Regions from separate parts of the Paenarthrobacter sp. R1 genome, predicted to be linked through region 1. Evidence: riboswitches for the same ligand, from Rfam matches in the RefSeq annotation. Region 1 holds a riboswitch; the other holds the start of a gene.
The links. A riboswitch is a leader RNA that binds a small molecule or an ion and turns the genes downstream of it on or off. The one in region 1 is predicted to bind fluoride.
Positions count from the first base shown of each region.

Region 2: it holds a riboswitch for fluoride, as region 1 does, so the genes downstream of both, QN084_RS12725 (2,3-bisphosphoglycerate-dependent phosphoglycerate mutase) here and QN084_RS01300 (phosphatase PAP2 family protein) in region 1, are expected to answer to the same signal.

Region 1 is NZ_CP127115.1:261,938-271,213, reverse strand. Features, by position in the region: gene QN084_RS01335 (inorganic diphosphatase) at 1-136, shown strand, start outside; gene QN084_RS01330 (hypothetical protein) at 158-481, shown strand; gene QN084_RS01325 (cysteine--tRNA ligase) at 556-1,311, shown strand; partial or broken gene QN084_RS01320 (Na+/H+ antiporter NhaA) at 1,361-1,672, shown strand; gene QN084_RS01315 (SulP family inorganic anion transporter) at 1,843-3,366, opposite strand; gene QN084_RS01310 (helix-turn-helix domain-containing protein) at 3,545-3,919, shown strand; gene QN084_RS01305 (sulfite exporter TauE/SafE family protein) at 3,956-4,672, shown strand; gene QN084_RS01300 (phosphatase PAP2 family protein) at 4,916-5,584, opposite strand; fluoride riboswitch at 5,829-5,902, opposite strand; gene QN084_RS01295 (MutS-related protein) at 6,284-7,780, shown strand; gene QN084_RS01290 (MutS-related protein) at 7,777-9,276, shown strand, end outside.
Region 2 is NZ_CP127115.1:2,615,048-2,635,492, forward strand. Features, by position in the region: gene istB (IS21-like element helper ATPase IstB) at 1-381, shown strand, start outside; gene QN084_RS12715 (YkvA family protein) at 519-941, opposite strand; fluoride riboswitch at 1,202-1,284, shown strand; gene QN084_RS12720 (hypothetical protein) at 1,308-2,168, shown strand; fluoride riboswitch at 2,211-2,301, shown strand; gene QN084_RS12725 (2,3-bisphosphoglycerate-dependent phosphoglycerate mutase) at 2,323-3,078, shown strand; gene eno (phosphopyruvate hydratase) at 3,099-4,412, shown strand; gene QN084_RS12735 (universal stress protein) at 4,405-4,947, shown strand; gene QN084_RS12740 (fluoride efflux transporter FluC) at 4,947-5,498, shown strand; gene crcB (fluoride efflux transporter CrcB) at 5,504-5,872, shown strand; gene QN084_RS12750 (MFS transporter) at 5,922-7,169, shown strand; gene QN084_RS12755 (sensor histidine kinase) at 7,222-8,211, opposite strand; gene QN084_RS12760 (response regulator transcription factor) at 8,208-8,891, opposite strand; gene QN084_RS12765 (phosphatase PAP2 family protein) at 8,906-9,670, opposite strand; gene QN084_RS12770 (transposase) at 9,871-10,161, shown strand; partial or broken gene QN084_RS12775 (IS3 family transposase) at 10,197-11,051, shown strand; gene QN084_RS12780 (MutS-related protein) at 11,014-12,609, opposite strand; gene QN084_RS12785 (MutS-related protein) at 12,606-14,066, opposite strand; partial or broken gene QN084_RS12790 (IS3 family transposase) at 14,180-15,034, opposite strand; gene QN084_RS12795 (transposase) at 15,070-15,360, opposite strand; partial or broken gene QN084_RS12800 (PhoX family protein) at 15,609-16,100, shown strand; gene QN084_RS12805 (winged helix-turn-helix transcriptional regulator) at 16,158-16,910, opposite strand; gene pstS (phosphate ABC transporter substrate-binding protein PstS) at 17,029-18,222, shown strand; gene pstC (phosphate ABC transporter permease subunit PstC) at 18,236-19,303, shown strand; gene pstA (phosphate ABC transporter permease PstA) at 19,300-20,214, shown strand; gene pstB (phosphate ABC transporter ATP-binding protein PstB) at 20,232-20,445, shown strand, end outside.

The DNA of each region.
Region 1 (9,276 bases):
CTGGGCATCGGTGCTGGACCGGATGCTGCCCGGTCATGCCCATCAGGTGGTGGGCTGCAGCTCCGCGGTCGAGGCGGACCACCTCGTCGATGAGGTATACCGGGCTTACCTGCGCTCGACCGGTTGCCCGGAGTGAGTGGCCAGGGCAGGCGCTGAGATGACTTCGTCGTTTGAATCCCCGGTCTCCGCGGTGGACCTGACTCGGTTCGGCCGCGCGTTCTGGCTTCCCCCGTTCGGGGAAGGCAATGGCCTGGACGCCCTCTTTTGGGCCTGCCTGGCAGAACTCCCGCGCCGGACGGTCCGCCGCGCCTTGGAGGCCCTCCGCGACGAGGACATCCCCGGCTGGGCGGCGCCCTTGAAAAAACCAAAGGTTCTCCCACGGGTCAAGGACGGCGATGAGCCGTATCAGCTGTGGGTCGCGACCGTGCGATACAACGGCGCCGAAGATGTCCTCATCCGCGTCCTGAATGAAGAGCGCTGATTACCATGCCCTCTCCGGAAACTGCCGCTTCGATGAGGGAAGGAGCCCAGCTCTCAAGCCAAGCACTGCCTTGCTTGGAAACCGTGGAGGTTCCGTTGCACGTCAACGTCGACGTGCGCGGTTTGGGGCAGAGCCCGATGCAGGCCCTGAGGGTGCTGCTGGTCGCCGATGTGCTTCGACGCCTGGCCGAGGAGCTGCACGGTGTGCCCGTCGTGCTGGCCGTCCTGGACGACGGGAAGGGAACGCCAACGAGCCAAGCTTCCTGGACCAAGACATTCCGCATCCAGGAGCCTTCCCTGCGCGGCCGCTCCGAGTCAGAGGTGCTGGCGTTTTTCGGCGGCCCGGCTGCTGCCGCTTTCAAGACTGCAACCCCGGCAGGTGCGATCAGCGCTGTTCCGGGAGCAGGGAAGGTTCTGGAGATCGGGCCGGTGCAGGCTCCTGTTCCCGCCGATGTCCCACCTCTGACATCAGGCCTGCTCGGCAACCATGACCCGCTCGCGCTGCGCCTCTGCCTTCTCCGGTTCCCCTACGCCGGCCCGGCCGTCCTGTCACGGGCCAGGCTGCACCGCGCGGAGGAAACCCTGCAACGGTGGCGGTTCAAGGTCGCCAACTGGAAGGACATGCCGGTCGCTCATGCCGTCCCCGACGTTCTCGCCGCAGCCGACGGTGCTCTCACCACCGCCCTGGACACGGCCTCGGTGCTGACGCTGCTTCACCGGCTCGAAACGGACCAAAGCCAGGCCTCGGGCAGTAAGTTCGCAACCTTTACACGATTGGACCGTGTGCTCGGGCTGGACCTGCTCCGGATGGTCGGCAAGATCCGCTGGTAAACCAAACCCGTTCCGACTCTGCTGATAGGACCGCAACGTGTGTTTCCCGCTCCTCACCAAGTTCACCAGAGCCCGGCTGGACAGCACCTTCAAATGGATCGACGTGTTCGGGGTATCGCTGCTGGCCGGCGTCGGATTCACCGTCTCGCTGCTCGTGGCCGAACTGAGTTTCGGCCACGGAAGCCTGCACGATGACCACGCGAAGGTGGGTATCCTCGCAGCGTCCGTGCTGGCCGCTCTGCTGGCCGTTGCCGTGTTGCGGACCAGAAACCGGCAGTGCCGGCAGGCCCACGAAGCGGAGATGATCGATTCAGACCACGACGGCATCCCCGACGCCTACGAACCCCGGAATTCCTCCTGACCATTTCCATGAGTGCCATCCCGCGGACGATCGTTCAGCGAAGCTGCAAGGAATGTGACAGCCGGGACGGACCGGCCCGGCAGCCACTCCGCCGTTGCCACGACCCTGACGACAAAGCACCTCCCGGTTTCCCGGAAGGTGCCTTGGTCGTGGGTTCCTGAGCGAACCTGTCAGTGGCCTGCGCCGAGTTTGCCTCCGAGGCGTTCGCGCATCAGGACGCTGGCGTCGTTGAGCCCGACGATCTTCACGTCTTTGCCGTGGTGGTGGTACTTCTCGGTGATCGCGTCCAGCGCGGCGATGGTAGAGGCGTCCCAGAGGTGGGAGGCGTGCATATCGATGACCACGTGCTCGGGATCCCGGGCGTATTCGAACTGGGTGTAGAGGTCGTTGGAAGAGGCGAAGAACAGTTCGCCGTCCACGACGTAGGTGGCGGTTTCGTGGCCGCCGATGGTTTTGACGGTGCGTTCGACGGTGACGAAGTGCGCGACGCGGCGCGCGAACATGACCATGGCCACGAGCACGCCGACGCCGACGCCGATGGCCAGGTTGTGGGTGGCGACGGTGACGATGACGGTGGCGAGCATGACGATGGTTTCGCTCTTGGGCATCATCTTCAGGGTTCGGGGGTGGATGCTGTGCCAGTCGAAGGTGGCTACGGAAACGAAGATCATCACGGCCACGAGAGCGGCCATGGGGATGACGGAGACGATGCCGCCCAGGGCTACGACGAGGATGAGCAGGAAGACGCCGGCGAGGAAGGTGGAGATCCTGGTGCGGGCGCCGGAGGCTTTGACGTTGATCATGGTCTGGCCGATCATTGCGCAGCCACCCATGCCGCCGGTGAATCCGGTGACGATGTTCGCCACGCCCTGGCCCCAGGCCTCGCGGGTCTTATGGGAGCGGGTGTCGGTGACGTCGTCGACGAGCTTGGCCGTCATGAGGGACTCGAGCAGGCCGACGAAGGCCATGGCGAGGGCGAACGGGAAGATGATCTGCAGCGTCTCCAGGCTGAAGGGCACGTTCGGGATGAACAGCGTCGGCAGGGAATCGGGCAGGTCGCCCTTGTCACCCACGGTCGGAACTGCGACGGCCGCAAGAACGGTGATCAGGGTCAGGACCACGATGGCTACCAGCGGGGCCGGGACGGCCTTGGTGAGCTTGGGCAGGCCGAAGACAATGACCAGGCCCAGAGCCACGAGGGGGTAGACCAGCCAGGGAACGCCGAGGAGTTCGGGGACCTGGGACATGAAGATCAGGATGGCCAGGGCGTTGACGAAGCCCACCATGACCGAGCGGGGTATGAAGCGCATGAGCTTCGCGACGCCGGAAAGGCCCAGGATGACCTGGAAGATGCCGGCGAGGATGACGGCGGCGACGAAGTAGTCCACGCCGTGGGACTTCACCAGCGGCGCGATCACGAGGGCGATCGCACCGGTGGCCGCGGAGATCATGGCCGGACGTCCGCCCACGAAGGCGATGGTGACGGCCATGGTGAAGGAGGCGAAGAGCCCGATCCGCGGGTCGACGCCGGCGATGATCGAGAACGCGATGGCTTCCGGGATCAGGGCCAGTGCGACGACGAGTCCGGCGAGGACCTCGGTCTTGAGCCGGCGCGGTGACATCAGGGTTCCCCGCACGGATTGCAGCTGTTCAGGTGTGAACGCCGGGGGGTGTTCGGCTTTGGTGACGGCCATTTCTGGCTCCGTTCATGGTCAAGAAGACGCGCGTCTGCGGCTTCGTTTTGCTAATGAATGAGGGGGCGCAGCGCCGCGCCGGGAAGAGGGGGAATTAGGCTTGAAGGTCTCACCCCACTACCCAAACACTACCCTAACGTGATGGTAGAGTTTAAATCCGAACAGGACGGAGGCGCTGATGACGGCTAAGGCCAGCAGCACCAACACCATGCACATCGGTGAACTGGCAGAACGGACAGGCCTGTCCCTGAGGACAATCCGCCACTACGACGACGTGGGGCTTCTCCCTGCAACGGCGCGGACCGAGGGCGGCTTCAGGGTGTTCTCCGAGGATGACTTCGAACGCCTCATGGTCATCAAGCAGATGAAGCCCCTGGGGTTCTCGCTGGAGGAAATGGCCGAAATTCTTGGCCTCCTCGCCGCCCCGGACGACACCGCACCTGATGGATCCAAGAAGCTCGCGGACTTCCTGGAAAGAGCTGTCCACCAGCGGGCCAAAATGGCCCGGAACCTGGCCCAGGCCGATGAGTTCATCCAGAGGCTCGGCGGGTAGCGTCGGCCAAGCGCTGACAGCTGATCTCACCCCGGCATGGAGCGGCGGAGCGGTGGAGGGAAGGCCCGAACTCGGCGAGAATCCCTGACTCTGGTCTTCCTTGCCGGCCCCATCATCGGTGTCCTGGGCGGCATGATCGGTCTGGGCGGTGCCGAGTTCCGTCTGCCTCTGCTCATCGGGGTCTTCGGCTTCGCCGCGTTACAGGCCATCATCATGAACAAGGCCATGAGCCTGGTCGTCGTCATCACAGCCCCGCCTGCCCGCCTCTTCGGCGTCCCCCTTGCAGAGTTATCGCCCTACTGGTTCATCGTCGTGAACCTTTTGGCGGGCAGCCTTATCGGCGCCTGGATTGGAGCCCACTGGGCGACACGGCTCAAGTCCAAAACGCTCTACCGGGTCATCGCGGTCCTGCTCGTCCTGATCGCCGTGCTGCTGTTTGTCACCCATTTCTTCGCTGTGGACCCGCTCAACATTCCCGCCGGTCCACGGACGGTGCTTGGAGTCGTCGCCGGCATCGTCATCGGTGTCGTGGCTGCCGTGATGGGTATCGCCGGCGGGGAGCTGCTTATCCCCACGATCGTCCTGCTCTACGGCACCGACATCAAGATCGCAGGGAGCCTATCCTTGGCGGTGTCGCTTCCCACCATGCCCGTGGCGTTCGCCCGCTTCAGCAGAGACAAAAGCTTCGCCGTTCTCGGACAAAACAAGCCGTTCCTGGTCGCCATGACGCTGGCTCCATCACGGGAACCGTGATCGGCGGGCTCCTGCTGGGCGTTGTTCCCAGCCTGGTCCTCATTCCCCTGCTCGTCCTGCTGCTGCTGCTGTCTTCGATCAAAGTCTGGAACCACAGCTAGCAACCGTTTCAAAGACCCTAAAGAACGTGCCGGCTGGGGCCAAAAATAACCGTCCTGCCGGGGCCAACAAAGGTTGACATAGCGACCCGGTTATTGCCCGGCACAGGCCGGGGTTGGACGCGCCGGGTTGCTGCCCTTTGGTTTATGGCTCACGCCTGGTACCGCGGGCCATCGTGGACTCGGTCATCTTCCCGGGCTGCCGGGAACATGCGGCGTCCGTGGCGGCCCTGGGTGCCTGCACGAGCACGGCCAGCGGGGTTCGGGTCAGGCGCAGCAGCAGCCGCGACACCGGCCGGTGAAGTATCCACTGGAGGACGAGGGCGATGAGCGCTCCTGCGGCAAGACCTGCCATGGTGTCCGTCGGGTAGTGCATGCCCGTATACACGCGGCCGAAAGCCAGGGCCGCGGCCGCAATTACCGCCACGATCCCCAGTCTCCTGCTGACAAAGAACAGTCCTGCCATGAATGCTCCGGCCATGATGCAGTGGTCACTGGGCATCGAGAAGTCCTGGCCACATGGCAGCAACGCCAGGGCCCCGGCAACGGCATGGCACGGCCGGACACGACCGACCACCGGGGAAAGCAGCTGCTGGTTCAGGACCACTGCGGCCACTACGGCCACCCCGGTCAGCAGAGCCGAGGCTGAGCGTGCAGGAGCATCTGGCTGCAGCCGCCCCCTCAGCCAGCCGATGACGAGCAGCACCGACAGCAGCACCAGGCCGCCCCACAGGGCATAGGAGGCCATAAAGCCATGGAGCCACGGCGTCTGCCGGGCCAGCAAGTTTAGGGCCAGGTACCAGTCACGATCCATTAAGTTCTCCTCCCGGGCCGCGGCACGGCCCCATGAGTTGTGTGATGTCTACAATCGGCCTGTTTGGAAGTGGCCCGTGGCGCCCGGCGGCGTTGCTTGACCAGGCGTTGCTGGTAATGGACTCCACCCCGGGGTACGTGTGGGGGCCGGGCGTACAAGGGCGGGCCAAGGGAAATCCTGGGACAGGACGGGGCCTTCGCGCGGGCGGTCCCGGGCGCCGGGCATAGGTCACCTACCTTCGGTCTCAAAGGCAGGAACCATCAGCCATGCGGCGGTTCGAGCTGTCCAGCTCAGGCGGGATCCATCGCCGTGGCAACTTTACCTTGCCTGGCTGGTCTTCGGTTTCCCTGCCGGGGCCGCGGTCAGTGCTTGTGAACCCTGGAGGCGGGGCCAGGGGCTGTCGGCTGCCCCCCTGTCTGTGTTCGGTCCTGCCCCCGGTGCTACCGTATCGTTCCCGGGACAGGTAAAATAGTGTTCAGGCGGTGGATCCCGCCAGGACCGGAAAGGTTACCGGTCCAAACAGCCTCACGGCCTATGGTTCCTGTCCGAAACTGACGGCGGACGGAGCCCTGACATGCCAGTCTTTAACCAGGCATTTCCCACACCCGGAATCCATCATGGTGCCGCATTGGCGCCGGGCTGCCTTGCGGCAACCGCCAGGACCGGTGGTGCGCCATGGCAGTGAGTGTTCTTGGGGCGGTGCCAGCCACAGAAGGTCCTCTGTTCCGGGAGACCCTGAAGGATCTGCAGCTCGATGCCATCATCGGGACGGTGACCTCCGGCCGCGCCGGGTATGACCTCGTCCCCTTCTTCCATGCCCCATGCCAGGACCCGGACACGGTAAGGTTCCGGCACGAGGTGTTCGCTGATCTGGAAAACCCGTCCTGCCTGGCATCGATCGAAGATTTCAGCCGCAGGATGCAAGTGGTCCGCGAGCAGCTGGGCCAGGCGGGGAAGCTCCATTACAAGCTGCAAAAACAGGCCCTGATCCTCGCTGCAGCACAAACGTATTGCTCTGCCGTTGTTGCGCTGTGTGAGGAGCTGACCGCCGCAGGTGTGCGCTCGTCCGGGCTGAGGGCGTTCACGGCGTTCCTGGACACCTACGTTTCGTCCGGTTTCTTTTCCGGGCTCCGAACGGACGCGGACGGAATACGGGCTGATCTTGACGCGGTCTCCTACAAAATTCGTATCGATGGAGGACATGTCAGCGTCAGCCCCTACCGGGGGGAGGTGGACTACACCGCCGAAGTGGAGGCAACGTTCGCCAGGTTCCGGCAAGGGGCAGTGAAGGACTACAGCAGCAAGCTCCCGACCTCGGTCGAGATCGACCATGTCGAAGCGCAGGTGCTTGACCGTGTGGCGGTCCTTTTCGCCGACACCTTCACCCGGCTCAAGGACTTTTGTGCCCGGCACGCATCGTTCCAGAACCCTGTCATTGCCCGGTTCGACCGGGAAATCCAGTTCTACACCTCCTACCTGCGGCACATCCGCCCCCTGAAAGAAGCAGGCCTGCGCTTTTGCTACCCGCAGGTCTCCGCCACCTCCAAGCAGACCAGCGCCGCGGACACGTTCGACCTGGCACTGGCCGTGAAACTCGTCCGCGACAAGGCGCCGGTGGTCACCAATGATCTTGAGCTGACAGGGGCTGAACGGATCCTCATTGTCTCCGGCCCGAACCAGGGCGGGAAGACCACCTTCGCCCGGACCGTCGGCCAGCTGCATTACCTCGCCGCCCTCGGCCTGCCCGTTCCGGGCACCCGGGCCAGGCTGTTCCTTCCGGACGGGATTTACACGCATTTCGAGCGTGAAGAAAACCGGATGGACCTGCGGGGCAAACTCGAAGATGACCTGGTCAGGGTCCAGCGGATCCTCGCCCAGGCGACACCGCGCAGCGTCATCGTTCTCAACGAAATTTTCACCTCCACGACCTTGAACGACGCCATCTACCTGGGCCGGGAAGTGTTGGAACGTGTCGTTGCTTTGGGCCTGATCTGCGTATGTGTGACGTTCGTCGAGGAGCTGGCCTCGGTCAGCACCACCACGGTGAGCATGGTCAGCACCGTCATGCCCGAGGATCCCTCGGTCCGGACGTTAAAAATTGTCCGGCGCCGGGCCGACGGCCGCGCCTACGCCAAGGTCCTGGCCCGCAAATACGGCCTGAACTATGACGCGCTCAAGGAACGGATCCACTCATGAAGGCATTCCTGCTCTACCGCGACAGCGACCCCGCACAAGCCGACCTGCCACTGCCACCGAACGCCCCCGAGCTCATCAACGATCTGGCCCTTAACCCGGTTATCGAGGCCATGGCCGACGGCGATGAATTCCTCCGCGACGTTGCCCTGCGGACGGTTATGGCAAGCATGAGCGCGCCCGATGACATTATCTACCGTCAGCAAATCCTCGTGGACTGCCTTGAACACCCCGGCACGGTCCGGAAACTCTACGGGCTGGCCGTGGAAGCGGTCGAGGCCGAAAAGAAGATTTACCGCAGCATTTTCAACAACTACCCCGAGGCCGTGCTGGGCCGGTCCATCGAATCACTGAACGCCCTGATGGCCGTTTTGCGTCACCTGCGCCGGCTGGCCGCCGACGCCCTCCAGGACTTCACGTCTCCCGGCATGCGTCGTTTCTTCACCATGATCACCGATGAACTCAGCGACGAGTATTTCGACGCCGTCGACATCCACCTCAGGCGCCTGAAATTCCGCGGGGGCGTGGAGATCAGTGCAGGTCTCGGAACGGCCAATGAGGGCGCCGGGTACAGGCTGCGCAGATCCGCGGCGATTCCAGGCGGCCGGCTCGAACGGCTCCTGCGCCAGTGGTTCGTCCCGGACCGGTCAGCCCTGTCCTTCCAGATCCCCGACCGCGACGAGGGCGGTTACCGCGCCCTGTCAACGCTGCGGGACCGCGGCCTAAACCTTGCCGCGAACGCCCTGGCCCAGGCCGATGACCACATCGTGGATTTCTTCAAAGCACTGCGGAACGAACTGGGCTTCTATGTCGCCTGCCTGAATCTGCGCGAACGGCTCGAAGCAGCCGGGGCGCCTCTGTGCCTGCCCAAACCAGAAGCGTACGAGGCCGGGACGGGGCCCGTGTGTTCGGCCCGTGAGCTCGGGGACCCCTCCCTGGCCCTGGCCGGGACCACCGTCACCGGCAACGACCTCCCCGCCGACGGGAAAACGATGGTGATCATCACCGGCGCGAACCAGGGCGGAAAATCGACCTTCCTGCGCGCGGTCGGGCTGGCGCAGCTGATGATGCAGGCCGGGATGTTCGTTTGTGCCGACTACTTCAGCTCCACCCCCTGCGACGGCCTGCACACACACTTCAAACGGGAAGAGGACGCCAGCCTCACCAGCGGAAAGCTCGAGGAGGAGCTGGCCCGCATGAACACCATCACCGACAGGCTCACCAGCTCCTCCATCGTCCTGTTCAACGAATCGTTCGCGGCCACCAACGAACGTGAAGGCTCCGACATCGCCCGGGACGTGATCCTTGCCCTGACCGAGCGCGGAGTCCGGGTCTTCTTTGTCACCCACCTGTTCGACCTCGCCCACTCGCTATTCACCCAGGGCCTGCCCGATGCCCTGTTCCTGCAGGCCGAACGGCGTGAAGACGGCCAACGCACCTACAAATTGCAGCAGGGCGAACCAACAGCGACCAGTTACGGCAAGGACCTGTACCTGCGC
Region 2 (20,445 bases), 2.4 Mb from region 1:
GAAAAGGGATACCGGGTTAAATACACGCTCGCAACGAGGCTCGTGAACGAGCTCGTTGAAGCCGCGGATGAGAAGGTTCTAGCTAAGACGATCGCCCGCTACGGCCGCGTGGACCTTTTATGTATTGATGAGTTGGGTTACATGGAGCTGGATCGCCGTGGCGCCGAACTCCTTTTCCAGGTTCTGACGGAACGCGAGGAGAAGAATTCCATCGCTATCGCAAGTAACGAGTCCTTTTCCGGCTGGACCAAGACGTTTAGCGATCCCCGGCTCTGCGCAGCCATCGTGGACCGGCTCACCTTCAAGGGCACGATCATTGAAACAGGCACAGACTCCTACCGCCTCGCCCACAGCCTGGGACAGACAGGGCATCAAGGATAGCCATATCTGGGAGTGTCGAAGGGCTTCGGGGTATCCCTGAAGGAGCAAACACCGGGCTGTCTGGTTGTCTCACGGATGCACTACAACGGCTACCTCGGGTCCGGACTCGTCAGGTTGCTGGCGAGCCTAAAGGCCGCTCATGCTGGGGCCGAGGAAGTCCCGGTGAGGCGTCGGATCAGTGTGAGTCCGGTGGGTGTGCCGGGCCAGTGCTGTTCCAAGGGGGCGTGGCCGGCTTTACGGATGACCGAGCGCAGGACCAATGCGACGATAATGGCGTCGTCGGCATAGCCGATCACTGGGAGGAAGTCCGGGACCAGATCGATGGGTGAGGCGAGGTAGAGCAGCAACAGGACCAGCCGGATCCGGATTCCGCGGGGCAGTGCCCGGTCCGCGGTCAGCCTGCGCAGCAGTACCAGCAGGTCGGGCAGGAGCCGGAGTGCGTCCTTCATGCCGACAGTTTCGGGGTGCTGACGGGCGTAGAGGGCCAGAAGGACCAACAGCACGGCATAGATCAGGACGATCCCGCCAACGATGGCGATCGCCACATCCCACCAATTCATTCAATGACCCTCTTCGCTTGTCGTGCCAGCGACCCCATGACATGCCGGGCTTGCAGCGCAGCAGAGAGGATTACTGGTGTGAATTCCAAGCACGTCCATAAGCCCACGGATTAAGTATCCAGCTTAATCTCCAGAGGATCCTGCAGATTCCCGGATCCGCTGCTTCGTCCTTAAGAACCGTGTACGACTGGTCCTTCAGCGATGTGGACCAGCCAACCCGTGATGGAAGCTGGCCCAGCCTCCCGGTAGGGGGTTAGCCTTGGTGTAACGGTGATGGATCCCACCGTGACCGGCTGGTTTGCCGGCCTGGACCGCCGATGTGGCTGATGGTTCCTGCCCCGGATTGTGAAGGGCAGGATGATCGCGATGGCTGGTAAGAGAAGCGGGCCCGGTGCCCCGGAAGTGCCCGCGAGGGACAGGCTTTCTGGGGGTCTGGTGCCGGTCGGTCCGTTGGAGCTGGCCCCGGAGGAAGTGCGCCAGCTCTGGTCGTTCATTCACGGTGACATTATGGACGGGAGCATGCGCCGGTTGCTGCGCGCTTCCTTGGGGCTGTGTCCGCGTCACACGTGGGCGTACGCGGTCGTGGAGATCGAATTGTGGCAGGCGGGCGCCGGAGTCCGGGGAGGACACCAGCCCTTCGATGTCACGGTCCTTTATGAGGACCTGCTGGGCCACGTTGCTGACGGGCTGGACCGGAAAACCTCCCTGTTGCGCCGGCACCCGGACAACGTCCTCGTCCCGGTGGGGCCCTGCCGGATCTGTGAAGACATGGCCTCTGCGGATCTGCCCGGGGTGCGGATGGGCTACGCGAACTCCAACACCGAAGCGCTGACCGTGGAAGCAAACGGACTCGCACACACCACTGCCTGGTGCCGGGAAACACTCCCACTGTGGCGGGACCGGGCATGTCCGGACTGCTGGCCCGGAATTATGGAGCAATCCGGGGATCCGGTGCTGTTGTGCCGTTTCCATTTGGCGGCACGCCGTCCCGTGCCCGGGCAGGTGCGGCGCGATGTGGCGTCGCGGCTCCGGGACGTCAGGGCCCGGGTGCGGCGGCTGACCGAGTCGATGACCGACTACGGGGCCCCGGCCGGAAGTGAGGAGAACGTCTCCTGGATCGAGGCCATTGGCTTTTTCGCCGGCTGGGGGCTGCCCTTGTACCTGACCGCGGGAGCCACGGACACCGGACCCGAACCGGACAGCACCGGTGCTGGGCAGAGAAACTGACTGCGTCACATGGTGGCGGCCGCGGCCGCTGTGCCTGTAGTCTCTGTTCACGGTGATGGATCCCGCCGGAACAGCCCGCACCTGAGGTGTGGGGAGTTCGAACCGCCTCCTGGCTAATGGTTCCTACCTTTGCTGATACGAAGGTAGGTGACTCATGCCCGGACCCGGAACACTGGTCCTGCTCCGCCACGGCCAGAGCGTCTTGAACGCCCAGGACCGGTTCGCCGGCCTGCTCGACCCGCCCCTGAACCCAACAGGGAACGACGAAGCCGCGGAAGCCGGGGCACTGTTGTCCTCGGCATCCTTTGCCCCCGACACCGTCTACACCTCAACCCTGTCCCGCACCCGGGACACCGCCCGCATCGTCCTGGACGTGCTGGGCTGCCAAGGTGTGCCGCCCAGGGCTGCCTGGGAGTTGAACGAGCGCAGTTACGGCTCCTTGACCGGCCGGGCCAGGGGTGAAGTGCTCAGCGAACTCGGCCCGGAGGTCTTCCATTTCTGGCGCCGCTCCTACTACGGCGCACCGCCGCCCATGCCGCGCGCAGAGCTCCTGGCCATACGGCGCAGCCGGTCGTTCTTGGGGCTCCCTCCGGAAGCGGTCCAGGCCACCGAGTCCCTGTGCGGGGTGGTCAAACGGGTCCGGATCTTCTGGCATCAGCAGCTTCGCCCGAGGATCCGCACCGGGGAGGATGTGCTCGTGATCGGGCACGGCAACTCACTGCGGGCACTGTGTCTGGTCGTGGACGGCCTCTCGCACGCCGAGGTTGAGGCGTTGAACATTCCCACCGGGCACCCGCTGGTGTATCGCTTCGGCCCCGGGCTGGTCCCGCTGGTGCGGGGTGGGGAATATATGAATCCGGCGGCGGCGCGGACCGCTGCCGCGCTGGTCGCCGCTACCGGCGGGACCTGAGGGAAGGAACGGAGAAGCTCATGTATGAACTGCAAATCACCGGGGTGCGCGCCCTGCAGATCCTCGACTCCCGGGGCTATCCCACGGTGAAGGTCTGGCTCACGGGACCGGACGGCACCGTGACGGTCGCTTCCGCCCCGTCGGGGGCGTCCACCGGGGCGCATGAGGCGGTCGAACTGCGCGACGGCGGCCAGGAGTACTCCGGCCGCGGCGTGCAGAACGCGGTCGCCCACATCAAGGGTGAGATCAGCGGGCTGCTCACCTCCGGCACCTGGCAGAGCCTTGCGGACCTGGACCAGGCCCTGGCCGGGCTGGACGGGACCGCAGGTAAGTCACGGCTGGGAGCCAACGCGATTGTCGCCGTGTCCATGGCCGCTGCCCGCGCCTTCGCCACCGCGGCCGGGCTGCCCCTGCACGTCTGGATCGCCCAGACCATGGCCAGGGCCGGCCGGTTGCCAGTGCCGCACTTCAATGTCCTCAACGGCGGACAGCACGCCGCGAACCCGCTGGAATTCCAGGAATTCATGATCGCCCCCGCAGGGGCACCCTCCTTCGCCGAGGGGCTCCGGTGGGGGTCGGAGGTCTACCACGCCCTGGCCAGGCGGCTGCGCCGTCAGGGCCTTGGGACCGGGTTGGGAGATGAAGGCGGGTACGCCCCGGACATCGCCCGTCCCGAGGAAGCTCTGGATCTGATCGTTGCCGCCATCAAGGACGCCGGCTACACCCCGGGCCGGGACGGTGTGGCGATCGCATTGGACCCGGCCGCGAACTCTTTCTACACGGACGGGACCTACACGGTCGCCGGCAAGGCTCACACCACGGAGCAGATGATCTCCTACTACGACAAACTCATCACCGACTACCCGATCTGGAGCCTGGAGGACCCCCTGGCCGAGGACGACACCAGCGGGTGGCCTGCCCTGACCGCTGAACTCGGAAACAAGGTCCAGATCGTCGGGGACGATCTCTTTGTCACCTCCGCGGACCGGGTCCGGGACGGCATCCGGTCCGCGTCCGCGACAGCGGTACTGATCAAACCGAACCAGGCCGGGACCGTCAGCGAAACGTTGGATACACTCCGGGCCGCCTTCGAGGGAGGCTTCGAGGCGATGGTCTCGCACCGGTCCGGGGAAACCGATGACACCTTCGTGGCCGATCTGGCCGTCGGCTCAGGCTGCGGACAGCTCAAATCCGGGGCACCGGCCCGCGGGGAACGTCTGGCCAAGTACAACCGGCTCCTGGAAATCACCGACGAGGAACCCTCACTGCCCTACGGCCCCCCGGAACACACGTCCATACCACCGACCGCGCATGACAGGAGCACTCATGAATGAGCCAGCACAAGACCCCGGGCCCGCCGCCGGCCCGGCACCATATCGTCCGGACCGGATCGGCGGCCCGGTACTGATGGGCGTCGTGCCCGGCCAGCCCCTGGCCGTGGCACACCGTGCCGCGGACCTGGCCCACAGCCTGAACGTGGAGCTGATCTGCGCGTACGTCGATGTCACCACCTACCTCGTCAAGGAACCCGACGGCCGGGTCGACGCCTTCCCGATTGATCCGGACGGCATCGATGATGACATCGAAGAGATCAGCGCCGGCATCGCAGAACGCCTGCGCCAAGCCCTGGACGGCAGCGGCGTGCCGTGGTCCTTCCAGACCCTCTCCGGGGACCCGGCCCGGGCCCTGGGAACATTGGCCGAAGCCTCGGATGCGTCCCTGATCGTCGTGGGCACCCGCGAACGCGGCCTCGGAGCCCGTTTCGAGGAATTGCTCGTCGGCTCGGTCGCGGTCCACCTCACCCACCGCCAACACCGGCCCGTCCTGGTCGTTCCCCTCGCCCGGCACCACCGGCAGGAGGGGCACTGATGGAGGCACCCACCCCCGCCACGGCGAACACCGCACAGGCCCCCGCCCCGCGCACGGATGAGGACACCCTCGGCGCGGGCCGTGCCCCCCGCCCTGTACACCTGCACCCCGGGTTTGTGCTGGTCGTCATCACCGGAGGCGTGTTCGGAGCCGTGACCCGATATGGTCTCAGCGTCCTGCTGCCCTCCCCGGGAGGGTGGCCGCTGCCGACCTTGATCATCAACCTGACCGGGGCCTTCCTGCTCGGTGTCCTGCTCGAAGCCCTGGTCCGGCGCGGACCCGACACCGGGCGGCTCAGGATGATCCGGCTGTTCGTGGGGACCGGGTTCATGGGCGCCTTCACCACTTACAGCACCCTCGCCCTGGAAACGAATACCCTGCTCGGGGCCGGACGTGTCCTGGACGCGGTAGGATACCTCGCCGCGACCCTGCTCGGCGGCGCTGTCGCATCGGTCGCCGGGATCTGGGCCGCCGCCGGTCACCACACCCGGATCACCGCCCGTCGCCGGGACGCGACCCTCCGCCCGCACCGGACGGAGAGTATCCGGTGAACGCGTTGACCATAGTGTTGCTCGGTCTCGCCGGCGGGTTCGGCGCCGGAGCCCGGTTCATGGTCGATGGGCTGGTCCGTGCCACCCTCCGTACCGCACTGCCCGCCGGGACCATCGCCATCAACGTCACCGGCTCCTTCCTGCTGGGCGTGCTCACCGGGGCCGTGCTCGTCACCGCAGCGCCCGTGGAACTACAGGTCATTGCCGGGACCGGGTTCCTGGGCGGTTACACCACCTTCAGTACCGCCAGTTTCGAAACCGTCCGGCTCATCCAGTCCCGCCGCACCGGATGGGCTCTTCTGAACAGCATCGGGACCGCGGCAGCGTCGGTCGGCGCCGCTGCCGCCGGCCTGGCCCTGGCCGCTCTGCTATGAGACCTTGTGGCGGTCCACCGATCAGCCCGAACCAGAACACGGAGCACGAATGCCGGATATGAACGCCGAGAACCCCGCCCCTGCCGCCACCACGAACCGGCCGAACGGGCTGGGCCCGATGGGATTCGTGCTGACCTTCGGTGTGGTGAGCATGCTCGCCGACGTCGTCTACGAAGGCGCCCGGTCCATCACCGGCCCGTTCCTGGCCACCCTCGGGGCCTCCGCAGTCATGGTCGGCTTCATCACCGGATTCGGTGAAGCCGTGGCCCTGGTCCTGCGCCTGGGCACCGGACCCTTGGCGGACCGGACCCGCAAATACTGGCCGCTGACCATCGCCGGGTACGCCCTGACCGTCATCGCCGTCCCCCTGCTGGCCCTGGCCGGCTCACTGTGGCAGGCCGCATCGTTCGTCATCATGGAACGGTTCGGCAAAGCCGTCCGCACGCCAGCCCGGGACACCATGCTCTCCCATGCAGGAGCCGAAATCGGCCGGGGCAAGGCCTTCGCCATCCACGAAGCCCTCGACCAGTCCGGCGCGCTCCTGGGCCCGCTGCTCGTCGGGCTCATGGTCGCCGTCTCCGGATACCAGCTCGGCTTCGGTGTCCTGGCCATCCCGGGAGCGGCCGCGCTCGTTGCCGTGCTCCTGCTGCGCCGGGCCGTGCCGGATCCGGCCCGGTACGACACACACACCATCACCGATCCTCTTGCCGTGCCCGGCCAGCCAAAGGTGCGGGTTCCCCTGCCCGCCCGGTTCTGGTGGTACAGCGCGTTCACCGCCGTGTCGATGTTCGGGTTTTCCACCTTCGGGGTCATCTCCTACCACCTGGAAGTCCAGAAGGTGCTGCCCTCGGCCCTGATACCGGTCACCTACGCCGTCTCCATGGGCACCGCCGCGTTGGCGGCCCTGGCTTCCGGGGCACTCTACGACCGGATCGGATTACGCGGTCTGCTCATCGCGCTGCCGCTGACGGCTGCCGTGCCGTTCCTGTCCTTCACCACCACTCCCGGCCTGGTCTGGACCGGTGCCGTGGTCTGGGGAGCGGCCCTGGGGATCCACGAATCCACGCTCCGCGCCGCCGTGGCCGACCTCGTCCCGGCAGCACGCCGGGGCACCGGGTACGGCATCTTCACCGCGATCTACGGCGCCGCCTGGCTCGCCGGGTCCACCATCATCGGCGCCCTCTACTCGGCCTCCATCACCGCGCTGATCGTCTTCACCGTCGCGACCCAGGTAGCGGCACTGGCAGCCTTCACCCCCTTACTGAAGAGGGCTTCCGCACCGGACCGGACTCATTAGCCCGGCCGGGGCAGACCAGCGAACCGGCGATCATCGTCAATGGCGTTCCGGGTCAGGCGGTGGGCAGGCGGAGGGTCAGGGTGGTCCCTTCAGGACCGGTAGCGGTCAGTTCGATGCTGCCGTTGTGGCGTTGTGCTGTCTCCCGAACCAGGGCCAAACCGATTCCGTAGCCCCGCCGTGCACCGGACGGGAGGCTGACGCTGCCGTGCGCGAAGCGGTCGAAGATATGGTCAGGGTCGATGCCCGTGACGCCGGTCCCGGTGTCTGTCACGGTGATCACCGCGTTTGGGCCCTCGGCGGCGACGAGGACCCGGATGGACCCGCCCGCGGGTGTGTGAGCCATGGCGTTCTCTGCCAGCGCCGTGATCATGCGCTGCAGCTGGGCGGCGGGCACCCGGACGCTGACCGGGGAGGGGGTTTCGGTGCTGAAGCGTATGCCGTCGGCGTGGGCCAGGAGGTGCAGGTCCTCGCCGGTGCGGGCGACCACGGCTGCGGCATCAGTTTCCCGTGCGCCCGCCAGCGGGGCTTCGGATCCGCCGTGATCCAGGGTGGCTGTCAGGAGCAGGTCATCGACGATTCCGGCGAGGACCGTGCTGTCATTGCGTAACTGGCCCAGGAGCCCGGTCACAGGTTCGCCGGCGGCTTCCCGGCGTTGGATGAGCTGCAGTCGGGCGTCAAGGACGGCCAACGGGGTACGCAGCTCGTGTCCGGCGGCCTGGACGAAACGGCGTTGTGCCTCCAACGCGGTCCCGAGCGGCCGGACGGCGTTCCGGGCACTGATCAGCCCGACGGTGGCGGCGAGAAGCACTCCGAGGAGTCCGCAGAGGATGAGCGCGGAGAGCCACTCGCTGCCGTCAATGACGATGTATCCGGGCCGTCCGGTTCTCTCAAGGGTCTCTGCCGGTTGGGACCGGCGGGCGATGAAGAACGCGACGGCGGCCAGCAGAAGCGTGGCGGCACCGGCGCTGACGAGACCTATCTGCAGGCTGATTTTGCGGGCAGCGGTCTTGATGATCCGCTGGTCCGTGTCGGTGGTTTTCATGTGGTCTCTCCCACCATGTATCCGGTCCCGTGGACGGTGTGGATGATGTCCTTTCCCAGTTTCCGGCGCAGGTAGTGGACGTAGGTGTCCACGGCCCCGGGGGTCACGGGTGAGCCGAAGACGGTGGCGGCGAGTTCCTGGCGTGAAAAGACCCGCTGCGGGTCCTGGGCCAAGGCGGTCATCAGGTCCGCTTCCCGTGGCGAGAGCACCACGCGGTGACCGTAGTCCGAGACCATGGTGCGGGCAGCGGGGTCCAGCTCCCAGGCCCCGATACTCACGCTCCGGGGCGTTGTCGCGTACACGCGGGTCAGTGCCCGCAGCCGCGCGGCCAGCTCCTCGGCGTCAAACGGCTTGGCCAGATAGTCATTGGCCCCCGCGTCCAGACCGGCGACCGTGTCTCCGACCGATCCCAATGCGGTCAGGATCAGCACCGGCACGGTGACCTGATTGTTCCGCAGGGTGCGGATCAGCTCCAGTCCGTCCAACCCCGGCAGGCCACGGTCGATGATCATCGCGTCCCACCTCCCGGCGAGGCCACGGTGCAGGCCCGTGCGTCCGTCGGTGGCCAGCTCAATGCAGAAGTCCGGCTGGAGCAGTTCGGTGATCAGCGGACCGAGTTGTGGATCGTCTTCGACCAGGAGAATCCGCGGCCCGGGCGATGACCTCGTGCTGATGTCCATGGGTTCTTATTCTGTCACCGGTGGTTGCCGGACCGTCTGCCGGGGACAGAGGAGGGGACGGGGACGAAGGAGCAGAGGATGGTGATCCGGTGCAGCAGTCGCAGCGCGTGACGGTTCCACAGACCTGTTAGCGCCAGGATCCCGGCGAAGGAGGTCAGGAATGAGGCGGTGACGTCGCTGGGGTAGTGCACGCCCAGATACACCCTCGACGCGGCGACGGTCAGGGCAACCGCGATCCCTGCCAACAGGGCCGGACGCTGCCATCGGGTCCCGCGTGAGAGCAGATACAGTGCCACGCACAGTGATACGGCCAGCGCTGTGTGCCCGCTGGGGAAGCTGTCCGTTCCGGGCTCGGGCACGAGCGGGTCCGCCAGGGCGGCGGGGTCCGGGCGGTGCCTTCCGACGATGAGTTTGAACACTTCGCTGCTCAGCCACCCCGCACAGACCACCGCTCCCACGGCAATGGCGTTGACCGGGCTTTTCCTGACCAACAGCAGGAAAAGGCAAATCAACACCAGCATGAGGACCCCGCCGACCGGGCTGAAAATCTGCACAATGGCCAGGGCCAGGACGTTGAGGACCGGAACGTGATGCGCGCTGATCACTTGATCCGCCCCGAACTCGGCCGCAGTCAGCTCTTTGGCTGACGTGACCGTGAAGCCGACCGCCAGTGTCAAAGCACTGAGCAGTACCGAGGCCAGGAGCCAGTGCCGGGGCTGGGGCAGCACGGCCAGCCGGGTCCGTGGATCCGGTTTCGGTGCGCTGACGGGGGAAGTCATGTTGTATCTGCCCTTCGATTCCGGCGGTCCCCGTGACCCGGGGCGTTCATTCATCAGTCTCCGTTGCCGGTCCTCAGAAGTTCCTAAGAACCCTGTGCCAAGCCAGGCGGAAGCGGGGCTGGTTCGTCCAGGCCTTGTTCTTCCACGTCCGGTGTGAGGTGTACTACTGATGTGAGACACAGTTTGAAAGGATTGTGCTCATGTCTGCTCGACCTACCTATTCCGATGAGTTCAAGGCCGATGCCGTCGCTTTGGCGGCGTCTTCGGGGCGTCCGTTGCCTGCCGTTGCTGCTGATCTCGGGATCTCGTTGACTGCTCTGAAGCGGTGGATTCGGTTGGCCCGTGAGGCTGATCAGGAAAGCGGTGGCAAGCCCGATGACCCGGTAGATCCGGTGAAATTCAAAGCCATGGAGGCCCGGCTGCGGGAGCTCGAGCGGGAGAATGATTTCCTGAAAAAAGTTTCGGCGTTCTTCGCCAAAGAACAGCGGTAGAAGATCTCTACCGCGTTGTTCAGGAGGAGAACGCCGACTTTCCAGTGGCATGGATGTGCCGGCAGTTGGGGCTTCCACGGGCCTCGTACTACCGGTGGCGGGACGCTGAGGAGACACCGACCGCGGCCCGTCACCGGGACCTGACGGACCAGGTGAGGACCGTCTTCGATTCCTCTGACGGGATCTTCGGTCACCGCATGGTGCATACCAAACTTGTTGCCGCCGGCATCGAGGTGTCGGTGGGCACCGTGGCGGGGATCATGGCTGAGAACGGATGGGCGGCAAAGCGGATGCGCGCCTTCAAGCGCACCACCATAGCCTCGGATCCGGACAAGGTCTTCGCGGACCTCATCGGCCGGGACTTCACGGCAGATGCCCCGGGCACCCGTTTGGTGGGCGATATTACCTACTTGCGGACCGGTGAGGGCTGGCTGTATCTGGCCACCGTCATTGACCTGTGCACCAGGATGGTCGTCGGTTGGGCCATGGCGGACCACATGCGCGCCTCGTTGGTTACCGGGGCCCTGAGGATGGCCAGAGACCGCGGCCACCTGACCCCGAACGCCATCTTTCACAGCGATCGCGGCACGCAGTACACGTCCCGCGAAATGGGCGCCTGGTGCGCCGGAAACAAGATACGCCAATCGATGGGCGCTACCGGGGTGTGTTGGGACAATGCCGTAGCCGAATCGCTGTTCTCATCGCTGAAAAACGAGTTCTACCATCACCACAGCTTCGAGACCCGCCAAGACGCCAGACGGGCCACGATGCGCTATATCGAAGTGTTCTACAACCGCTGGAGGCCTCACACCAACAACAAGGGTCTCCCGCCAGCGACGGCAATGGCCAACTTCACAACCAACAGCCAGCCCCTGCCCGCTGCTGCCTGACCGAAAAGAAACTACCCGGCTGTCTCACATCCTTGACACACCTCAGTTCCACGGCGGGGCGTCGGCCGGTGAAGATGCCCCTGTAGAGGTCTTCGCCGTAACTGGTGGGGGTGGGCTCGCCGGGGTGCAGCCGGAAAGTCCGCCGGCCACCGGGCAGGCGTTCTGCTTGCAGGAATAGGTGGCCAGGCCGGCCCGCGTCGAACAGTGAACGTGCCAGGTCGTACAGGTGCGTGACGAAAAGGACCCGCACTCCGGATTCGGTCAGGGCAGCGATGATGTCGCCGCTGATGCTGGAGCCTTCCCGTTCGTTGGTGGAGGCGAAGGATTCGTTGAACAGCACCATCGACCCGGACCTGAGGTGATCGGCGATGCCGCTCATCCGGGCCAGTTCCTCATCGAGTTTGCCGCTGCGCAGCGCCGCGTCCTCCTCGCGTTTGAAGTGCGTGAACAGCCCCTGGCAGGTACTGGCACTGAAGTACTCCGCGGACACGAACATTCCGGCCTGCATCATCAACTGCGCTGCACCGACGGCGCGCAGGAACGTGGATTTGCCGCCCTCGTTCGCCCCGGTAATCAAAACCAGGGCCATGTCATCGGCTCCCAAGTCGTTGCCCACGACGGGGCCGGCTCCAGCCAGGGCCAGCGGCACCTCATACAGGCCACGCGCGGACAGAACCGGTGCCTGTAGCGGGGGTTCGGGTTTGGGCAGACAAATCGAAGCGCCCATCGCCATGAGCCTGTCATAAAGGTTCAGGCACGAGACGTAGAAGCCCAGTTCCGTCCGGAGCAGCGTAAAGAAGTCCAGGATGTGGTCATCGGCCTGCGTCAGGGCGTTCGCGGCGAGGTTGATACCTTCGTTCCGCAGGTCCGACAGTGCCCGGTGGCCGCTTTCGTCCCGGTCACTGATCCGGAAGGAAAGGGCGGACCGGTCCCGGGTGAAGACATCACACAGCACTTGCCACCATGAGCGGTGAAGAGCCCGGCGCAGGGTGTATCCCGTGGCATGGTTCCCGGGTCCGAGACGGGCGCTCAGCAGCAGCCCGCTACGGAATTTCAGCTGTTTCAGATGGGTGCTCACCGTGTCGAGGTATACGGGTCCGAGTTCGTCGGTGATCATGGCGAAAAAGCGGTCGAAGCCGGACGAGCGGAACGTCTCCGCTTCCTGCTTTGCCATCGCGTGGAGGCGCCGCAGCAGGGGCAACAGGAAGGTCAGGGATTCGATGGCCCGGCGCAACACCGCGTCGGGGTAGGTGTTGAAAAGACCACGGTAGATCTTCTTCTCTCCCTCGATGGCCTGGACCGTCAACGCGTACAAGCTGCGGACCGCGGCCGGGTTTTCCAGGCAGTCGATGAGGACCTGCTGGCGGTAGCGGATCGTTTCCGGATCGGTCAGGCTCCGCAGCAGCGAACCGGTGGCGGTCGTGAGGAGGAACTCGTCACCGTCAGCCATGGCCGCGAGGACAGGACGCAAGGCCAAATCCCTGATCAGATCGGCGGCGTTGGCGGGTTGTTCCGGCGTGTCGGATGATCCCGCCGGGGCAAGAAGATGGGCCTTCACGAGGTGATCCTCTCCTTCAGCTCGGGGTAGCTCAGGCCGTGATTGCGGGCCAGGATCTTGGCGTAGGACAGACCGTCCGCGGGCCGCCGCAGGATCTTGAAGGTCCGCACCGCCGGATTTTCGGGATCGATGCTGCTGACCATGCTCACCGTGGTGGGGCTGAGCCTGGAGAGCTCATCGAGGAACGTCACGCACACGCAGATCAGATCAAGATCGATGATGTTCTTGAGGATTTTGCCGCTGAGGAATACGGCATCCTGCAGGGTGGTCGAGGTGAAAATTTCGTTGAGGATGATGATGCTGCGCGGGGTCGCTGAGTCGAGAATGTCACGGATTCTGGCCAGTTCGTCGTGCAGCTTGCCGCGCAGGTCGGCTTGGTTCTCTTCCTGTTCAAAGTGGGTGAGGATCCGGTCCGGTAGATACAGTCTTGCCCTCGTAGCGGGCACCGGCAGTCCGAGGGCCGCCAGGTAGTGGAGTTGGCCGAAGGTGCGGGCGAAGGTTGTTTTTCCGCCTTGGTTCGGGCCTGAGACGACAAGGATCCGTTCCGGTCCGTTCAGTTCGAAGTCGTTGAGGACCACCGTTCTGTCCTCTGCCACGAGGGTGGCGGCCAGGGCCAGGTCAAAAGCGCCGGTTCCGCAGGCGCTCTTGGACGCTGTGGAAACGATCGGGTAGGTGAACCTCAGACCGGCCCGTCGTAGCCCACGGATATGGTGAAGGTAGGACAGGTAGAACTGCACGTCACGGTCAAACCGGACGATGACAGGGTCCTGGAACCCGGCATGCCGGTCGCAGAAGCTGCCCAGCTCGGTGAAAGTGCCGGTGAACAGGTCCGCGACCCGGTCAAGGAGCCTCGCCTCGACGTGGTTCATCTCCAACGTCGTCCGGGACGTAGACCGATAATCCTTCGGGTTCCCCTGCCGGAACCGCCGGAACGTCGCTTCGACTTCTGCCGTGTAATCGGGGTCGATGTCCTTCCGGCCCACCGTGATGTGGCCCCCGCTGACGTGCACCGTGTAGGCAATACCGGTCAGGAGTTTTCGCAGCCGCAGGGTCTCCTCCTGCAGCATCCGGACGGACTTCGATGCCAGGTAACGGTCCAGATAGTCCCTGACAGCGCGGAACCCGGAAGACCTGGGCTCGGCCCGACCCAGCCCGGCGGCCAGCGACGACACCGCACCCAGGTATTGCTCCACCGCCGCGAGGAACACCGCCATCTTCTGGTAGCGGTAGTGAAGGCCCCCGGCCAGGGCAAGAGTGGCACGGACCTCACGCATGGCAACGCAGAAAACCTCCACGGCTTCCGGAACCATGCCGGTCTCCAGGTCACGGCAGACCGACTGACGGTAGGCGACGGTTTCCTCATCCCGCAACGGGGACCGGAACAGCGGCTGAAGATCGTATTCCTGATACCCCGCCGTCACGGCCTCGATGATCCGCTCAAGCTGCAGGTCCCTCAAGACTCCGGGAGGAGGCGCTCCACCGGACTCATGGTCAGGCCATCGTGAAGGATGCTAAGAGAAATCACTGAGGTGTGTCAAGGATGTGAGACAGCCGGGTAGTTTCTTTTCGGTCAGGCAGCAGCGGGCAGGGGCTGGCTGTTGGTTGTGAAGTTGGCCATTGCCGTCGCTGGCGGGAGACCCTTGTTGTTGGTGTGAGGCCTCCAGCGGTTGTAGAACACTTCGATATAGCGCATCGTGGCCCGTCTGGCGTCTTGGCGGGTCTCGAAGCTGTGGTGATGGTAGAACTCGTTTTTCAGCGATGAGAACAGCGATTCGGCTACGGCATTGTCCCAACACACCCCGGTAGCGCCCATCGATTGGCGTATCTTGTTTCCGGCGCACCAGGCGCCCATTTCGCGGGACGTGTACTGCGTGCCGCGATCGCTGTGAAAGATGGCGTTCGGGGTCAGGTGGCCGCGGTCTCTGGCCATCCTCAGGGCCCCGGTAACCAACGAGGCGCGCATGTGGTCCGCCATGGCCCAACCGACGACCATCCTGGTGCACAGGTCAATGACGGTGGCCAGATACAGCCAGCCCTCACCGGTCCGCAAGTAGGTAATATCGCCCACCAAACGGGTGCCCGGGGCATCTGCCGTGAAGTCCCGGCCGATGAGGTCCGCGAAGACCTTGTCCGGATCCGAGGCTATGGTGGTGCGCTTGAAGGCGCGCATCCGCTTTGCCGCCCATCCGTTCTCAGCCATGATCCCCGCCACGGTGCCCACCGACACCTCGATGCCGGCGGCAACAAGTTTGGTATGCACCATGCGGTGACCGAAGATCCCGTCAGAGGAATCGAAGACGGTCCTCACCTGGTCCGTCAGGTCCCGGTGACGGGCCGCGGTCGGTGTCTCCTCAGCGTCCCGCCACCGGTAGTACGAGGCCCGTGGAAGCCCCAACTGCCGGCACATCCATGCCACTGGAAAGTCGGCGTTCTCCTCCTGAACAACGCGGTAGAGATCTTCTACCGCTGTTCTTTGGCGAAGAACGCCGAAACTTTTTTCAGGAAATCATTCTCCCGCTCGAGCTCCCGCAGCCGGGCCTCCATGGCTTTGAATTTCACCGGATCTACCGGGTCATCGGGCTTGCCACCGCTTTCCTGATCAGCCTCACGGGCCAACCGAATCCACCGCTTCAGAGCAGTCAACGAGATCCCGAGATCAGCAGCAACGGCAGGCAACGGACGCCCCGAAGACGCCGCCAAAGCGACGGCATCGGCCTTGAACTCATCGGAATAGGTAGGTCGAGCAGACATGAGCACAATCCTTTCAAACTGTGTCTCACATCAGTAGTACACCTCACACTGAGATTGCTGGGACGCTCAATTCGGCCACTCCTGTCCACCGTCAACATCGGACAGGAGCCATAAGCCAGAAGGCTGTTCGAACCGTGACAAGTGATTCAGGCGGGATCCATCGCCTCCTCCATTCTAGGCTTGAAACGCGCTCACGTGGGTACCGTTCGGGCCGTCCTAGTGGGCTCCAATCAAGTTGACATAGTCAGCGCACGGAGAACCGCGACGGACACATCGTGGAGATCACCGAAACCGGGAACAACCCGACCGCGACCACCTTCACCTGGAACCTGTTGATGGTGTGTGGTGACGCTGCCCAGGGCGACGTGACCTACTTCAGCGGGTACCCGATAGATAAGGTTTCGCCGATCTCGTGCCCGGACAACTTGGCGTTCGACAAGGCCGGGAACCTGTGGATCTCCACTGATGGCGCCCCGTCGGGCATCGGCTACAACGATGGCCTGTTCAAGGTCACTCTTGAGGGAGCCGAGCGCGGCAAGGTCGAACAGTTCCTCTCGGTCCCGCGGGACGCAGAAACGTGCGGTCCGATCATCCGCGACGATGAAGGCATGGTCTTCGTCGCCGTCCAGCACCCCGGTGAGGAAGGAACCTGGGCCGCACCGAACTCGCTGTTCCCCTACGACGGTACGCCCGCTCCGCGGCCCTCGGTCGTCCAGGTGTTCCGGGGCAAGTCCAAATAACGACCAGTCGCTGTGAAGATGATGGCCTTCCCGTGCGCCGGGGAGGCCATCATCTTCTCAGTGCAAAGCTTCTTCGCTGGATGGGGCAGCAGCTGTGGCGAGCCGGTACCCGATGCCCCTGACGGCGATGGGCTGGGTACGTCCGATGAGTTTGGACCTGATCCGGTTCAGGTGCACTTTGAGCGTTTGCGTTCTCGCCGTTTCCCCCACAGCTCCCCAGACGTCGTCCTTGAGCTGCTCAAGGGGTACTGCCCGGCCCTGGGCCAGCATCAGCACACGCAGGATTTCGAATTCCCGCAGGGTCAATGTGACGGGTTTGCCGTTCTCGAGGACTTCGAACGCAGCTACCCGCATCACCAGCGAGCCGACCTTCAGTTGCTCGGGCACGCCCGCTGCCCTGCGGGCAAGTCTGGCCAGGATCCGGGTCGAAGGTGCCTGGTCATAGCCCGGGAGCACTCCGGCAACCGCGGCAGGGGGTTCAGCAAGGCCGGTGGCCAGGACCATCAGGACGGGCGTGGTCCCGTCGGCGGCGATAGCGGCGGCCACGGTGGCCGGGGCTATGTCGGTGACGGTATCGGCTAGGACGACGGCGTCCGCGGGTGTCCGCCCGTAGGCAATGAGACCGGCCGCGCCGGTTGCTTCGACGACTGTGCGTATTCCGTTGGCGCGGCAGTAGTCCAGCAAGGGCGCGGGTGCCTGTCCGTCAGGGTCGATGACCAGGACCAGGGCCTGGCCTTCCTCCCAGAAGGGGGCGATCCGGTCTACCCGGCGACTGGGCGAAGGGGTGGGTGTGTCGGTGGGTGCGGGCATGCTTCCATGATTGCCCATTCGATAGTGTCATCCACGCCCATTTGAGCGTTCATCTTCTGTTCATTTAGGGAGGACAAAGCGTTCATAGTGGCTCCCTACGTTAGGTGAAGGCAGCTGCATGCTGCCCGGCGGTCAATCCCGCACGTTCAGCATTCCGGCGGCCTGCATCACCGCCGGGTACCCCGGAGGAATCCTCGTGAACTTCAAGCGATCAAGCGCTCTTCTTGCAGCAGTAGCGGCCAGCACCCTGCTGCTGTCCGCCTGCGGCAGCGATAACGCAACACCCCAGGCCAGCGGCTCCGCGGCGGCGACCTCTGACGTCGCCTGTGGCGGCAAGAACGCACTGAAAGCCAGCGGCTCCACCGCCCAGGCCAACGCCATGACCCGATTCGTTACCGCTTTCGAGTCGGCCTGCAACGGCCAGACCCTGAACTACACCTCCAACGGCTCCGGCGCCGGTGTCTCCGAGTTCCTCGGCGGACAGACCGACTTCGGTGGCTCCGACTCGCCCTTGAGCGAGAAGAAGGGCGAGCCCGCGAAGGCTTTGGAACGTTGCGGCAGCGACGCATGGAACCTCCCCGTCGTGTTCGGCCCGCTGGCCGTGACCTACAACGTCAAGGGCGTCGACAAGCTCAACCTCGACGGCCCCACCGTTGCCAAGATCTTCAACGGCACCGTCGCAACCTGGAACGACCCGGCCATCGCTGCCCTGAACTCCGGCGTGACCCTGCCCGATGAGAAGATCAACGTGATCTACCGCTCCGACGAGTCCGGAACCACGGACAACTTCCAGCAGTACCTGGACAAGGCATCCGCCGGTGCCTGGGGCAAGGGCGCGGGCAAGACCTTCGCCGGCGGTGTCGGTGAAGGCGCCAAGGGCAACGAAGGCACCTCCGCTGCAGTGAAGGGCACCGAAGGGTCCATCACCTACAACGAGTGGTCCTTCGCCAAGAGTCAGAAGCTCTCGGTCGCCAGCATCATCACCTCCGCAGACTCCACGCCCGTTGAGATCAGCACCGAGACCGTCGGCAAGACCATCGCCGGTGCCAAGATCAAGGGCACGGGCAACGACCTGGTCCTGGATACCAGCTCCTTCTACACCCCGGCCGAAAAGGGCGCTTACCCGATCGTGCTGGCAACGTACGAAATCGTGTGCTCCAAGTACAAGGACGCCGAGACCGCAACCGCAGTCAAGGCCTTCCTGTCCTCCACCATCGGCGCCGGCCAGAACGGCCTGACCGACAACGGCTACATTCCCGTTCCGGACGCCTTCAAGGACAAGCTGAAGACGGCCATCGCGGCTATCTCCTAGGAAAGTTACGCATATGTCGTCTCCACGACCCGAGGTGACTGAACCTCAGGCCCTGCGCAGCAGCGCGGGGCCTGAGGGCGCACCCAAGCAAACCCCCACAACGCCACCGACACGGCAGAACAACAACAAGGGACAGAACCCTTCAACGTTCAAGCAGGGCAAGGTCGTGGGCGACCGCGTTTTCCACGGCCTGGCCACCGCCTCCGGCGTGTTCGTGATTGCGACCATCGTCCTGATCGCAGTGTTCCTGCTTGTCCGGGCGATCCCGTCGCTGCAGGCCAACACGGTGAACTTCTTCACCAGCAACGAATTCAGCACCACCGACGAGAACAACCTCGCCTTCGGTATCCGTGACCTGCTCATCGTCACGGTCCTCAGCTCAGCGTTCGCGCTGCTGCTGGCCGTCCCCGTATCGGTCGGCATCGCCATCTTCCTGACCCAGTACGCGCCCAAGTCCCTGTCCCGGACCTTCGGGTCCCTGGTGGACCTGCTCGCCGCAGTCCCTTCGATCGTCTTCGGCCTGTGGGGCATCTTCATCCTCGCCCCTGCACTGGAACCGGTCGCCAAGGGACTGAACGAGAACCTGGGCTGGTTCCCGCTTTTCGCCACCGGCAACGTCTCCCTAAACGGTGGTGGCACCATCTTCACCGCAGGTATCGTCCTGGCGGTGATGATCCTGCCGATCATCACCGCCATTACTCGCGAGGTCTACAAACAGACACCACGCGGACACATCGAAGCCGCGCAGGCCCTGGGCGCCACCAAATGGGAAGTGGTCCGCATGACCGTCATTCCCTTCGGCCGCAGCGGAACGATCGCCGCCGCCATGCTCGGCCTTGGCCGCGCCCTGGGAGAGACCGTCGCCGTCCTGCTCATCCTCCGCGCGTCCGCCCAGGCCGCCAGCTTCACGCTCTTCGACGGCGGCTACACCTTCGCCTCGAAGATTGCCTCCGCCGCCGCCGAGTTCAGGGCACCGCTGCCCACCGGCGCCTACATTGCCGCCGGTTTCGTGCTGTTCGCCTTGACGTTCGTCGTCAACGCCCTGGCACGGTCCGTTGTTGGAAAGAAGGTCAACGGATGACACAGGCCCAGATGCCCACCGAAGAGCAGATGAAGGCAAAACGCGCCCTTCTGCCGATCAGCCGGGGCCGCCGCTTCACCGACAAGTTCGCCGGCGGGCTTGTGACCGCCGCGTTCCTGATCGCCCTCGTGCCGTTGCTGTGGGTCCTGTGGACCGTGCTGTCCAAGGGCTTCCCCGCCATCACCAACGGTGACTGGTGGTCCAAGTCCCTCCAAGGCGTCCTGCCGGAGCAGTTCGCCGGCGGCGTCTACCACGCCCTGTACGGCACGCTCGTCCAGGCGTTCATGGCGGCCCTGATCGCCGTGCCGCTCGGCCTGCTGATTGCCATCTACCTGGTGGAGTACGGCCGGGGCGTCCTGGCCCGCGTCACCACCCAGATGGTGGACATCATGTCCGGCATCCCGTCCATTGTGGCCGCGTTGTTCATTTTCAGCCTGTGGGTTGCCACGTTCGGACAACCGCAAAGCGCGTTCGCTGTCTCCCTGGCGTTGGTGCTCCTCATGCTCCCTGTCGTGGTGCGGAACACCGAGGAAATGCTGAGACTGGTCCCGGACGAGCTGCGCGAGGCCTCCTACGCTCTCGGCGTGCCGAAATGGATCACCATTTTGCGCATTGTCCTGCCCTCGGCCATGTCCGGAATCATCAGCGGCATCATCCTGGCAATCGCCAGGGTCATGGGCGAAACCGCGCCCGTCCTGGTTCTGGTCGGCTACAGCCGCTCGATCAACTTCAACATTTTCGACGGCAACATGGCCTCGCTGCCGCTGCTGCTCTACACCGAGCTGATCAACCCTGAAGAGGCCGGTCAACTCCGGGTCTGGGGTGCCGCCCTGACCCTGATCATTGTGATCGCCGTCCTGAACCTCATCGCCGCAGCCGCCGCACGTCTCGCGGCGCCCAAAAAATCCTAGCCCCACAAGGAATACAGATGGCCAAGCGCCTTGATGTCAAAGATCTGAACGTCTACTACGGCAACTTCCACGCCGTGGATTCCGTCTCCATGACCGTCCCGCCGCGCAGCGTCACGGCCCTCATCGGCCCTTCCGGGTGTGGCAAGTCAACCGTGCTGCGCACCCTGAACCGCATGCACGAGGTCACCCCCGGTGCCCGGGTCGACGGCCACGTCCTGTTGGACGGGGTGG